3 regions of the Streptomyces sp. NPDC029466 genome follow, and region 3 is predicted to be linked to each of the others. Evidence: riboswitches for the same ligand, from Rfam matches in the RefSeq annotation. Region 3 holds a riboswitch; each other region holds the start of a gene.

Region 1 (3,991 bases), on a different contig from region 3:
ACTTTGAAGGGCAACACCATGGCAGAGCGCCGCGTCAATGTCGGTTGGGCCGAGGGCCTGCACGCCCGCCCCGCGTCGATCTTCGTCCGTGCGGCCACCGCCTCCGGCGTCCCGATGACGATCGCCAAGGCTGATGGCAACCCCGTCAACGCGGCCTCCATGCTCGCGGTCCTCGGGCTCGGCGCCCAGGGCGGCGAGGAGATCGTGCTGGCCTCCGACGCCGAGGGCGCCGAGGCGGCACTGGACCGTCTCGCCAAGCTCGTCGCCGAGGGTCTCGAGGAGCTCCCCGAGACCGTCTGAGTCCGCCAGGACTTCTGCCGCATACGGCGGCCCCGCAGTGGTGACCGGATCGGTTGCCGCTGCGGGGCCGTTTCGCTGCGTGCCTTCCCGTTGCGGGAGGGATACGGGGAATTCCGGGGCGAGCGCCATCCGGGAGCGATGGCGGCCGATATCCGGGAGCCACCCGAAAAAGCGCACACCATTAAGCGCACGCGGCGCCGATAAAAAATCGGCATACCAAATGCAGGATCGCGGCATGGCAATTGCAGGCCCGGATCGAATAACGCACCGCCGCGCGCCACGGCTGCCGAATTCGCGCCTCTTTGTATACGGGGCGATTGTTAAGGGCGGACGCGTGCCGTGTTGACGGGTCGTTTCGGATCCCTCACCTCGGGGGCGGCGGGACGACGCAGCCGGTAGACGGGGAGCGAGCGCTCGACATGAGCCGCCATCAGGGCGCGCGCCCGTTCCGCGTCCCCCCGGGCCACCGCGTCCAGCACCGCGCCGTGTTCGTCCCAGGACTCGCTTACCCGGGACGGCAGTTCCACCGTGTACATCCACTCGATCTTGCGCCGCAGCTGGGTCAGCAGCGCCGTCAGGCTGGGGCTGCCGACCGCCTGGGCGAGCGTTTCGTGGAACCAGCCGTCCAGTTGGCGCAGATCCGCCAGGTTGCCGTGACGGGCTCGCTCGCGGCCGAGGCGTACCAGGCCGCGGAGCACCTTGAGGTGGGCCGGGCTGCGGCGGGCGGCCGCGCGGGCGGCGCCCAGCGGCTCCAACAGGGCCCGGATGTCCAGGAGGTCGGCGGCTTCCTGCTCGGTGGGTTCGGCGACGCAGGCACCCGCGTGGTGGCGGGTGGTGACGAAGCCCTCGGACTGAAGGGTGCGCAGCGCTTCGCGCACCGGCACTCTGGAGACGCCGTAACGGGCCGCCAGGATCTCCTCGATCAGCCGGCTCCCCGGCGCCAGCGCACCGGAGACAATGTCGTCGCGAATCGCCGTGCACACCGCATGCGCGGAAATATGGCCTCGCATCTTCCGTGCCTCCGCCGTAATCCCCTGGAAACGCCGCCGGTCGGCGGCTTTTCCGTGACTCTATTCGACTGGCACGGCTTTTCCGACGGCGTCCGGTTATTCATGGATAATTTTTGGCCGGAAGTCGCGGCCATCAGCGCAACTCGTGCGCGCGCACCGCACCCCGGATACGCCGAAGCCCCGGCCGGGGGACCGGGGCTCCGAAGGACGCTCGGCGTGTGGCGCCGGGCCAGTAGGGGCGCGGCACCGACGCGGCGCGGGATCAGACGTTGACGCCGTGCCCGCGCAGGTAGGCGACCGGGTCGATGTCCGAGCCGTAGTCGGCGCCGGTGCGGGCCTCGAAGTGCAGGTGCGGGCCGGTGACGTTGCCGGTGGCGCCGGAGAGGCCGATCTGCTGGCCCGGGGTGACCTGCTGGCCGACCGAGACTCCGAGCGACGACAGGTGGCCGTACTGGGTGTACGTGCCGTCGTTCATCTTGATCACGATGTTGTTGCCGTACGAGCCGCCCCAGCCGGCCTCGACGACGGTGCCCGAGCCGACCGCGTGGACGCTGGTGCCGGAGGCGGCGTGGAAGTCGATGCCGGTGTGGCTGCCGGAGGACCACAGGCCACTGGAGGCCTTGTAGGAGGTGGAGACGTAGGAGTCGGAAATCGGGGCGACAAAGGCGTTGAGGCGCTTGCGCTCCGCGTCACGGGCGGCGCGCACCTTGGCCTCGTGGGCGGCCTTGGCTTTCTTCTTCGCCGCCTCGGCACGCCGCTTGGCCTCGTCGGCCTGCTTCTTGGCGACGGCCTCGGCCTTCGCCCTCGCCGCGGCGATCTCCGCGTCGGCCTGCTGCGCGTCGGCCTGGGCCTCGACCCGGCTGGCGAGCTCGTCCCCCAGCACGACGGCCTGCTGGAGTCCGGTGTCGTGCGGGCGTGCCTCGTCCGTCGCGGCCAGCGCCGGCGAGGCCACGGAAGCGACCACACCACCGGCCGCGAGGGTGGCTATGCCGGCGATGTTGCGGCCCGTCTTGACGGGACGGCTCGTGCGACGGTGCTTCCCGGTGGCACGGATGAACGCCATGTGCTGGCTTGTCCTTTCCCTCCTTCTCGCCTACCGGGTTAGCTGACGGGTTCGGAGCAGGAAGGTCTCCTACGGACTCCTCGGAGAGGAGCCCGATTCACCCCAAGGGACATGTGGGTCCCCGGCTCCCCTGGCTCGCGCCGTACGGGGACTCGGCGATGGCTGCCCGGTGCCACTGTTGTGGCGGACTTGTGACGAACAGCCGGACTGACGCTAAACGGGGCAACTTTCAATCGGCAAACAGATCAGCTTTTTTGTGCGGGATGCCACAAGAACCGGGGCACCAGCCGCGATAAACCGGACATACGGCGGCTCCCGTGGCCGATAAGTGCCACGGGAGCCGCATGTCGATATATGACCTTCCGTCACACCGGCGGGACTAGCCGCTGACGACGGTCACCTCTCCGATGCCCAGCGCCTTGACCGGTTCGGCGATCTGTGCCGCATCGCCCACCAGGACCGTCACCAGCCGGTCCACGGGGAAGGCGTTGACCGCCGCCGCGGTCGCCTCGACCGTGCCGGTCTCCGCGAGGCGGGCGTACAGCTGCGCCTGGAAGTCGTCCGGCAGCTGCTGCTCCACCTGGTCGGCGAGGGTGCCCGCGACGGCCGCCGCGGTCTCGTACTTCAGCGGCGCGACCCCGACGAGGTTCTGCACGGCGACATCCCGCTCCTCGTCCGTCAGCCCCTCTGCCGCGAGGGTGCGCAGCACCTTCCACAGGTCCTCGAGCGCCGGGCCGGTGGAGCCGGTGTCCACCGAGCCGCTGATGGCGAGCAGCGCGGCGCCCGTGGAGCCCTCCGGGGAGCTGGGGGCGGTGGAGCGCAGGACCTGGCCGAAGGCCCGCACCCCGTAGGTGTAGCCCTTCTCCTCCCGCAGCACGCGGTCCAGACGGGAGGTGAGGGTGCCGCCCAGGCAGTACGTGCCGAGGACCTGCGCGGGCCACACCCGGTCGTGCCGGTCGGCACCGATACGGCCGATGAGCAGCTGCGTCTGGACGGCCCCGGGGCGGTCCACGATCACCACCCGGCCGGTGTCGTCGGCGATGATCGGCGCGGCCGTCAGCGGCTCGGCCGTGGAGCCGGTCCAGGCGCCGAGAGTGCCGGCGAGCGCCGCGTCGAGGTCGACGCCGGTGAGGTCACCGACCACTACGGCGGTGGCCGTGGCGGGCCGTACATGGGCGTCGTAGAAGGCACGGACGGCCGCGGCGTCGATCCGCGCGACGGTCTCCTCGGTGCCCTGCCGGGGCCGCGACATGCGGGCGGTGGCCGGGAACAGCTCCTTGGACAGCGACATCGCGGCACGGCGGGCCGGGTTGGCGAGCTCGTGCGGAATCTCGTCGAGGCGGTTGCGGACCAGCCGCTCGACCTCGCTCTCCGGGAAGGCGGGCGCCCGCAGCGCGTCGGCGAGCAGGCCGAGCGCGCGGTTCAGCCGGGACACCGGCACCTCGAGGGAGACCCGTACACCGGGGTGGTCGGCGTGCGCGTCCAGGGTGGCGCCGCAGCGTTCCAGCTCGGCGGCGAACTCCTCCGCGTCCAGCGTGTCGGTCCCTTCGGACAGCGCACGCGCCATGATCGTGGCGACGCCGTCCAGGCCCTCGGGTTCGGCGTCCAGCGGCGCGAC
Region 2 (3,991 bases), on a different contig from region 3:
GGACGCGGCGGCCGCGGTCGGTGTCCGCGTACTGGGCGGCGCGTCCGGAGCGGGCGCTGTCGACAGGGGTCCCCGGGCGGTACTTGCCGGTCAGGAAGCCGGAGGCGAGGGCGTAGTACGGGACGGCGGCCAGGTCGTGGCGGGCGGCGACCTCGGCGAGTTCGCCCTCGTAGGTGTCGCGGGAGACCAGGTTGTAGTGGGGCTGGAGGGCGACATAGCGGGCCAGGCCCTCACGGGCCGAGCAGGCCAGGGACTCCTCCAGGCGCTGCGCCGAGATGTTGGAGGCGGCGATCTCGCGGACCTTGCCGGCCCGGACGAGATCGTCGAGGGCGGTGAGGAACTCCGGGACCTCGACCGACTCGTCGTCGTAGTGGGTGTAGTAGAGGTCGATGTAGTCGGTGCGCAGACGGGTCAGGGAGGCGTCGACCGCGGACTTGATGGTGGCGGGGGACAGGCCCTTGTAGCCGGGGAGGGCGCCGACCTTGGTGGCGATGACGACCTCGGAGCGGTTGCCGCGGGAGGCCAGCCAGTTGCCGAGGACGGTCTCGGATTCGCCGCCCTCGTTGCCGGGGACCCAGTACGAGTAGGCGTCGGCGGTGTCGATGAAGTTGCCGCCGCCCGCCACATACGCGTCGAGCACGGCGAAGGAGGTGGCTTCGTCGGCAGTCCAGCCGAAGACATTGCCCCCGAGGGACAGCGGGGAGACGGAGAGCGAGCCGAGGGGCTTGCGGGTGCTGCGGGCGCCTGGGGTGCTGTGTGTCGCGGTCATACATTGGTGCAGCGCGGGGGGAAGAGGAGTTATTCCTTCCTCATCCCCCCGCGGCCGACAACTCCCCTGAAAACCTTACGGGTTGAGGGGGCGGTTCAGGCTTCGATGCCCTACGTCACACACTGAGCCCATGCTCACGCAGCCACGGCATCGGGTCGATCGGGTCGCCGGCGTCGGGACGTACCTCCAGGTGGAGGTGGGGGCCGGTGACGTTGCCGGTGGCGCCGACGCGGCCGATGACGTCGCCGGTGTTGACCTTGCCGGAGGTCTTCACCATCGAGGACAGGTGGCAGAACCAGAGTTCGGTGCCGTCGTCGAGGGTGAGGACGATGCGGTAGCCGTACGAGCCGGCCCAGCCGGCCTGGGTGATGGTGCCGGAGTGCACCGCCTTGACGGGGGTACCGGTCGGCGCGGCGAAGTCCTGTCCGGTGTGGTCGGCGGCCCAGCGGTCACCGGCCTGGCCGAAGCTGGCGGTGAGCGTGTAGGAGGACACGGGGGCGATGAAGCTCTTCGCCAGTTCGGCGAGGCGCTCGGCCTCCGCCTTTCGTCGGGCCGCTTCCTCCGCCTCGCGCTTGGCCTCCATCTCGGCCGCCTTCTTGGCTGCTGCGGCCTTTTCGGCCGACTTCTGGTGGGCGGCGGCTTCCGTCGCGGCCTGCTGGACAGCGGCCTTTTCGGCGGCTTCGCGGGCCTCCTGCTCGGCGCTGCCCTGCTGCGCGTCGGCCTGCTGGAGGATGCGGCTGCGCAGCGCCTCACCGGCGCCCGCGGCGTTACCGGTGTCCGCGCCCGTCCCCGTGGAAGCGACAGCGGCCGCGCCGTCGGCGGGGGCCGAGGCGGCGTCGGTGGCCGCGGAGTCCTCGTCGGATATCAGGTCGCCGATGCCGGGCAGCTCCTTGGCGTCCGGCAGCTTCTCGGAGAGGTCGTCGGCCATGCCGCCGATGTCGGGCATCGAGATCGGCACCGGCGGACGGTCCTCGGCCGAGGCCATTCCGCCCGCGCCGACCGCCGCGATGACTCCGACACCCAGGACGGTGCCGCTGCGGGCGAATCCGCCGCCGCGCTGCTTGGCGACGCGGTGCTTGCCTCGCACGGAACGGGTGGATTCCTCGGTGGGATTCCATTCCTCCCACGGTCCGTCGCCGCCATCGACACCGGGGCCGGCGAAGGCACCTCGGTCATCGAGCTCGTAGGCGGTCGGGTGCTCGGGGGTAGGCCTGTTGGACGCCACGGGGGCGCACTCCTTTCCTTCCTTCTCGCCTACCGGGTTAGCTGACGGGTTCGGAGCAGGAAGGTCTCCTACGGACGCCCGCTGGCGGAGGGCGTCCGATTCACCCCAAGGAAGTGGTTCCCCGGTTCCCTTGGTGCAGTTCGAAGTGCTTGGGGGTGCGTGAAAAGCGCGTGCGGGATTCGGCGTCGGCGCGCGGTGCCGCCTCGGGCGACGGCTGGGACGACCGCGCTGCGTTATCGGACAGTAATAGAGACGGCGACCGAATTCCAAGCGTTCCCACGAATCCGTATGCGCTCCGCACAAGCTGCCGCGCGGCCTTTTCGGCCAGCAGGGCAGCAATCCGGGCGAGTTGCCCGCCATCCCTAAACGATCTCGGGTGGATTGTGTGCCAGTCGTTATGCGCAGGGGTGCCCCTCAGCTACGGAGGGTGAGAGCAGTAACGTCGGATCATGGTCGTCAACGTCGGGAACACCGGGAACGCCGGACGGGCTGCCGGTATCGCGTGGGGAGTGGCGGAGCGGTACCGGGAGTTCTCCTGGCGGGAGGCGCGCGGCCGGTCGGACGCGCACGAGGAGCTGAGCGCGCGGATCAGCCAGGACCCGGAGTTCTGCGATCTGCTGTCCGGCTCGCTGCCCGCCGGCAACAAACAGCAGCCGAACCTCCTGCTCGCCGCCGTCCGCTATCTCGACGGCCCGCACGCCGACATGGGCCCGCGCGGTGCGGCCGCGTACGGGCGCTGGCGCGAGTGGACGATCCGGCACTGGGACGAGGTGCGCGCGGTGATCATGCAGCGCGCCACCCAGACCAACGAACCGGCCCGCTGCGCCACCCTGCTGCCGCTGCTCGCCCGTCTGCCGCAGCCGCTGGCGCTGCTGGAGGCCGGCACGTCCGCGGGGCTGTGTCTGCACCCCGACCGCTATCGCTACCGGTACGAGGCCGCAGGCGGGGACGGGCCGCGCCGCCGGGCCGAGCTGGGGGCGCCGGAGAGCCCGCTGGTGTTCACCTGCCGTACGGGAGGGGCGGCCGACGAGCTGCCCGAACGGCTGCCGCGGATCGTCTGGCGGGCCGGCATCGACCTCGACCCGCTCGACCCGGTCGACGAACCGGACGATCTGCGCTGGCTCCAGGCGCTCGTATGGCCGGGTGACGGGGAGCGTGCGGCACGGCTGTCCGCGGCCGTCGACGCGGTGCGGCCGGCGCCGCGGCCGCGGATGGTGCGCGGCGACCTGCTCGACGAGCTGCCCGCGCTCGCCGCCGAGGCACCGCCCGAGGCGACGCTGGTCATCTTCCACAGCGCCGTGCTGCCCTATCTCCCGCCCGCCCGCCGCGAGGAGTTCGTCCGTCTCGTACGGTCGCTGCTCGCCGGGCGGCCCGGCGGCGGCCACTGGATCTCCAACGAGCACCACTCCGTGCTGCCGTGGATCACCGACTCCGCACCCCACTCACCCCGCCCGGACGACGCCCTGCACCTGACCCTCGCGCTCGACGGCCGCCCGGTCGCGCTCACCGGCCCGCACGGCCAGAGCCTGCACAGCCTCTCCGGCGCGAGCGGCGCGACGGGGCGCTGAGCGGGGCCCGGGGGGAGAGATGTGCGGCCCGGCTCCCGCACAGCCCGCCGTACGCCCGCCCGTCCCCCATACGCGGGTCCCGTCATACGCGGGCCCCCATGAGCCCGCGCCCACCGAGTCGCCCCACGGGCCACCGCCTACACCCCCATGGGCCGCTGCACCGCCAGCAGCGCCATGTCGTCGGCCGACTCACCGCCCGTATGCCGTGCCACATCCTCCACAACGGTGTCCACGAGGACGTCCGGGCCGGGGAACCGGCAGCCGCGCAGTTTGCCCGACGGGTTGTAGGAGCGGCCGAGCAGGTCCCGGGCGCCGGTCACACCGTCGGTGAAGAAGAGCAGCAGGGCCCCGGCCGGGAAGAACGTCTCGTCCGGCCGGTCCGGCCGGTGTGCCATCTCGCCCAGCCCGAGGGGCGGCGCCGGCGCCTCG
Region 3 (3,991 bases):
GGTACGTCCCCGGCAACGGTACGGGACCGTCGCCGGGGACGTACGGGGCGCGGGGCGATTGCCTCGCCCGTTCAGCCCCTGCTGCCCTGTCCGGCCTGGCAGCGGGCCGTCTTCGTCAGCTGCCGTGGCGGAAGCGCGGGAAGGCGGAGCGGCCGGCGTAGACCGCGGCGTCGTCGAGGATCTCCTCGATGCGCAGCAGCTGGTTGTACTTGGCAACGCGCTCGGAGCGGGCCGGGGCGCCGGTCTTGATCTGGCCGCAGTTGGTGGCGACGGCGAGGTCGGCGATGGTGACGTCCTCGGTCTCACCGGAGCGGTGCGACATCATGCACTTGAAGCCGTTGCGCTGGGCCAGCTCGACGGCGTCCAGGGTCTCGGTCAGCGAGCCGATCTGGTTGACCTTCACCAGCAGCGCGTTGGCGGAGCCCTCCTCGATGCCGCGGGCGAGGCGCTCGGGGTTGGTGACGAACAGGTCGTCGCCGACGAGCTGGACCTTGGCGCCGAGCTTGTCGGTGATGACCTTCCAGCCGGCCCAGTCGTCCTCGAACAGCGGGTCCTCGATGGAGACCAGCGGGTAGGCCGCCACCAGCTCCTCGTAGTACTCGGTCATCTCGGCGGCCGAGCGGTCCTTGCCCTCGAACTGGTACTTGCCGTCCTTGTAGAACTCGGAGGCGGCGACGTCCAGCGCGAGCGCGATGTCCTGACCGGGGGCGTAACCGGCCTGCTTGATGGCCTCCAGGATGAGGTCGAGGGCCTCACGGTTGGAGCCCAGGTTCGGGGCGAAGCCACCCTCGTCACCGAGACCGGTGGACAGGCCGCGCTCCTTCAGGACCTTCTTGAGGGTGTGGTAGACCTCGGTGCCCCAGCGCAGCGCCTCGGAGAAGGACTCCGCGCCGATCGGGGCGATCATGAACTCCTGGATGTCCACGTTGGAGTCGGCGTGCGAGCCGCCGTTCAGGATGTTCATCATCGGGACGGGCAGCACATGCGCGTTCGGGCCGCCGAGGTAGCGGAACAGCGGGAGGTCGCTGGCCTCGGAGGCGGCGTGCGCCACGGCGAGGGAGACGCCGAGGATGGCGTTGGCGCCGAGCGAGCCCTTGTTGTCGGTGGCGTCCAGGTCGAACATCGCCTGGTCGATCAGCCGCTGCTCGGTCGCGTCGTAGCCGACGAGCTCCGGGCCGATCTGCTCGATGACGGCCAGGACGGCCTTCTCGACGCCCTTGCCCAGGTAGCGGTTCGGGTCGCCGTCACGGAGCTCGATGGCCTCGAAGGCGCCGGTGGAGGCGCCGGACGGGACGGCGGCACGACCGGTGCTGCCGTCGTCGAGGCCGACCTCGACCTCGACCGTGGGATTACCTCGCGAGTCGAGAATTTCGCGGGCTACGACGACGTCGATCGACGGCACGTTGTCTCCTTCGTGGGTGTCTGGCGTTCTGCGCATGAGCCTAACGGCCCCGGGCTCGTCCGCCTGCCCTTGGCCCGCTCCGTGGGACGGAACACCCCCGAAAACCTGCCCAAAGGCCCAGTTCGCGGGACGTTTGGCACATTGTTCGCCGAACGGGGAAAGTCGCGGAACAGTGCCGGTCAGCGGCCTGCCGCCGGCCGGGGGCCTCGGATGCGGTCCGGGACACGAGAAGCCCCGCCACGGCACGCTGGGGGGAAGGGCGCGCCGTGACGGGGCGGTCTCACGGAGGAAGGAGGGGCCCGCCGCTCGGGCCCTCAGGAGCCCCGGTGAGCTCCGGCTCAGACGTTGAGCTGCTGACCCGGGATGATCAGGTTCGGGTTGCCGCCGATGACCGACTTGTTGGCCTTGTAGACGGACTTCCAGTCGGTGCCGTGGGCCTTGGCGATCTTGGCGAGGGTGTCGCCCGCCTTGACGGTGTAGTTGCCGTGGCCGGTGGACTTGCGCTCGGCGGACCGCGAGGCACGGTCCTGGGACGGGGCCTTCTTGGCCTCCGGCTCGGCCGACTCCTGCTTCGGCGCGGACTTGGTCTGCGTGGAGGTGTCGACGTCGGGGGACGGACCACCGGCGGTCAGGTTGCCCGCACCGGCGCAGGACCAGGCACCCGGGCCCTGGATGGCGAGGAGCTTCTCGGCGGCGGCGATCTGCTGCGACTTGGTGGCCAGGTCGGCGCGCGGCGCGTACTGGGTGCCACCGGCGGCGGCCCAGCTGGAGTTGGAGAACTGCAGGCCACCGTAGTAGCCGTTACCGGTGTTGATCGACCAGTTGCCGCCGGACTCGCACTGGGCGACCTTGTCCCAGGTGGCGACGGAGGCTGCGGAGGCGGAGGTGGCACCCATCATCGGGACGGCCACGGCGGCACCGGCCACACCGGCCAGGGTGGCGACGCGGACGGCCTTGGAGGGACGACGGTGCTTGCCCTTGAAGATCAGCATGGTTCGTTCGTTTCCTCACCGACGCCTGCGAGGTGAGCTGTCGGGTTCGGACTGATGAGTCGCCCGGCCGTGTGCGCGGAACGCACCTGGCTTCACCCCAAGCCGGTTGACCCGTTTTCACGGGCGGGGCCGGCACAAATCCTGGGTCCCCCGCTCCTGCCTTCGGCGCTTGCGCGTCAAGTGCCTCCGACCACCGGCAGGATTCGGCGTGTGATCGAAGGGCCCGCTTTGGCGAGCGATCCTGACGTTAAGCAGTAATGCCCTTGGGGTTCAAACCCCACCATCTGAACCAAGTTGACCGTTTTTGATCACGGGTTGGTTACATATCCGCAGGTGAGGCCCGGTATGCCGGGGTTGCGCAGACCGGACCCCACCGGAGTCAACGAGACCCTTGTCTCACTTTCCCAAAAGAGGGCGAAGGGTGCCGAACTACCCTGCGTTCCGCCCGAGATCGAGCTGCTGACCGGGCTGGATCAGGTCCGCGTCGGACCCGATGACGCCCTCGTTGCGGTCGTACAGCGCACCCCATCCACCGGGCAGCCGGTGGGCCACGGCGATGGCTGACAGGCTGTCACCCGGGCGCACCGTGTAGTCGCCATCGGCCGCCGGGCCCGTACGGTGCGCGTCGTCGCCGCGCGAGGCGTGCCGGCCGCCCGACCTGCCGTCGTCGCTGCCCCTGGCGTCCTCGTCGCCCGCCTCGCCGCGGTGCTTGCCCTTGGTGGGCACCTTGTGCGGCGTGCCGGTGCTGTCCGTACGGCTGCCGTCCTCGGACGGGTCCGTGGAGGGGCTGCCGGACGGGTCCTCGTCGGACGGGTCGGCGGACCGCGACGGGTCGTCGCCGCGGTCGCCGGGCGTCGCCGGGTCGGACGGCTCCGGGCTCGTGGACGCCTCGCCCGGCTCGCCGGAGTCCGAGGGGTCGGGCGAGGGCGTCACGTCGGACGGCCGCCGGTTCTCGTCGCCGTGCTCGTCGCGCGGCGCGTCGTCGCGTCCGGCGGAGCCCCCGTCGTCGTGCGACCGGGACGGGTCGGAGGTGTCCCAGGGGTCGCGGGAACCCTGGGAGTCCGACGGGTCGGGTGCGGGGGTGCTGGTGCTGCCCGGGTCGACCTCAGGGGCCTCGCCGTCGCCGGTCAGCCCCGCGTTCACGGCGCAGCTCGGCCAGGCGTCCGGCCCTCGGTCGTCGAGGATCGACTCGGCCACGGCGATCTGCTGGGAGCGACTGGCGTAGTCGGGGCGCGAGGCGTAGGCCGACCCGCCGTAGTTGTCCCACATCTCCTGGGTCAGCTGGAGGCCGCCGTAGTAGCCGTTGCCCGAGGCGGCGCTCCACACGCCGGCGCTCTCGCACTGGGCGACCTTGTCCCAGGTCGCGGTGTCGGCGGCGTGTGCGCCGCTCGCCCCGAGGAGGGGGAGGGCGAAGCCGGCGCCGGTCACTCCCGCCGTGACAAAGATGGCCGGTGCCTGACGGGGGCGACGATGTCGGCCGTTCCCGGAACGCATGCGGATGCCTTTCGCGCGGCGGTTGAGTTGTTCGACGAGCTCTTCGGAGCTGCTCGACGGAGCCTCCGGCCGGCCGACGCACGCGAGCGGCACCGTTACAACG

Evidence for each region. Region 3 has a riboswitch for cyclic di-AMP ahead of ACZ4XD_RS33195 (transglycosylase family protein). Riboswitches for the same ligand answer to the same signal wherever they lie in the genome.
Region 1: it holds a riboswitch for cyclic di-AMP, as region 3 does, so the genes downstream of both, ACZ4XD_RS11280 (M23 family metallopeptidase) here and ACZ4XD_RS33195 (transglycosylase family protein) in region 3, are expected to answer to the same signal.
Region 2: it holds a riboswitch for cyclic di-AMP, as region 3 does, so the genes downstream of both, ACZ4XD_RS06485 (M23 family metallopeptidase) here and ACZ4XD_RS33195 (transglycosylase family protein) in region 3, are expected to answer to the same signal.

What each region holds. Positions count from the first base shown of each region.
Region 1 covers NZ_JBVHZH010000010.1:116,532-120,522, reverse strand. Annotated here, with positions in the region: gene ACZ4XD_RS11290 (HPr family phosphocarrier protein) at 19-300, shown strand; gene ACZ4XD_RS11285 (GntR family transcriptional regulator) at 621-1,310, opposite strand; gene ACZ4XD_RS11280 (M23 family metallopeptidase) at 1,573-2,373, opposite strand; cyclic di-AMP (ydaO/yuaA leader) riboswitch at 2,386-2,541, opposite strand; gene ACZ4XD_RS11275 (M16 family metallopeptidase) at 2,753-3,991, opposite strand, start outside.
Region 2 covers NZ_JBVHZH010000004.1:269,516-273,506, reverse strand. Annotated here, with positions in the region: gene ACZ4XD_RS06490 (aldo/keto reductase) at 1-769, opposite strand, end outside; gene ACZ4XD_RS06485 (M23 family metallopeptidase) at 885-1,994, opposite strand; cyclic di-AMP (ydaO/yuaA leader) riboswitch at 2,006-2,160, opposite strand; gene ACZ4XD_RS06480 (DUF2332 domain-containing protein) at 2,444-3,562, shown strand; gene ACZ4XD_RS06475 (PP2C family protein-serine/threonine phosphatase) at 3,700-3,991, opposite strand, start outside.
Region 3 covers NZ_JBVHZH010000061.1:5,612-9,602, forward strand. Annotated here, with positions in the region: gene eno (phosphopyruvate hydratase) at 116-1,402, opposite strand; gene ACZ4XD_RS33195 (transglycosylase family protein) at 1,741-2,394, opposite strand; cyclic di-AMP (ydaO/yuaA leader) riboswitch at 2,402-2,572, opposite strand; gene ACZ4XD_RS33200 (transglycosylase family protein) at 2,824-3,888, opposite strand.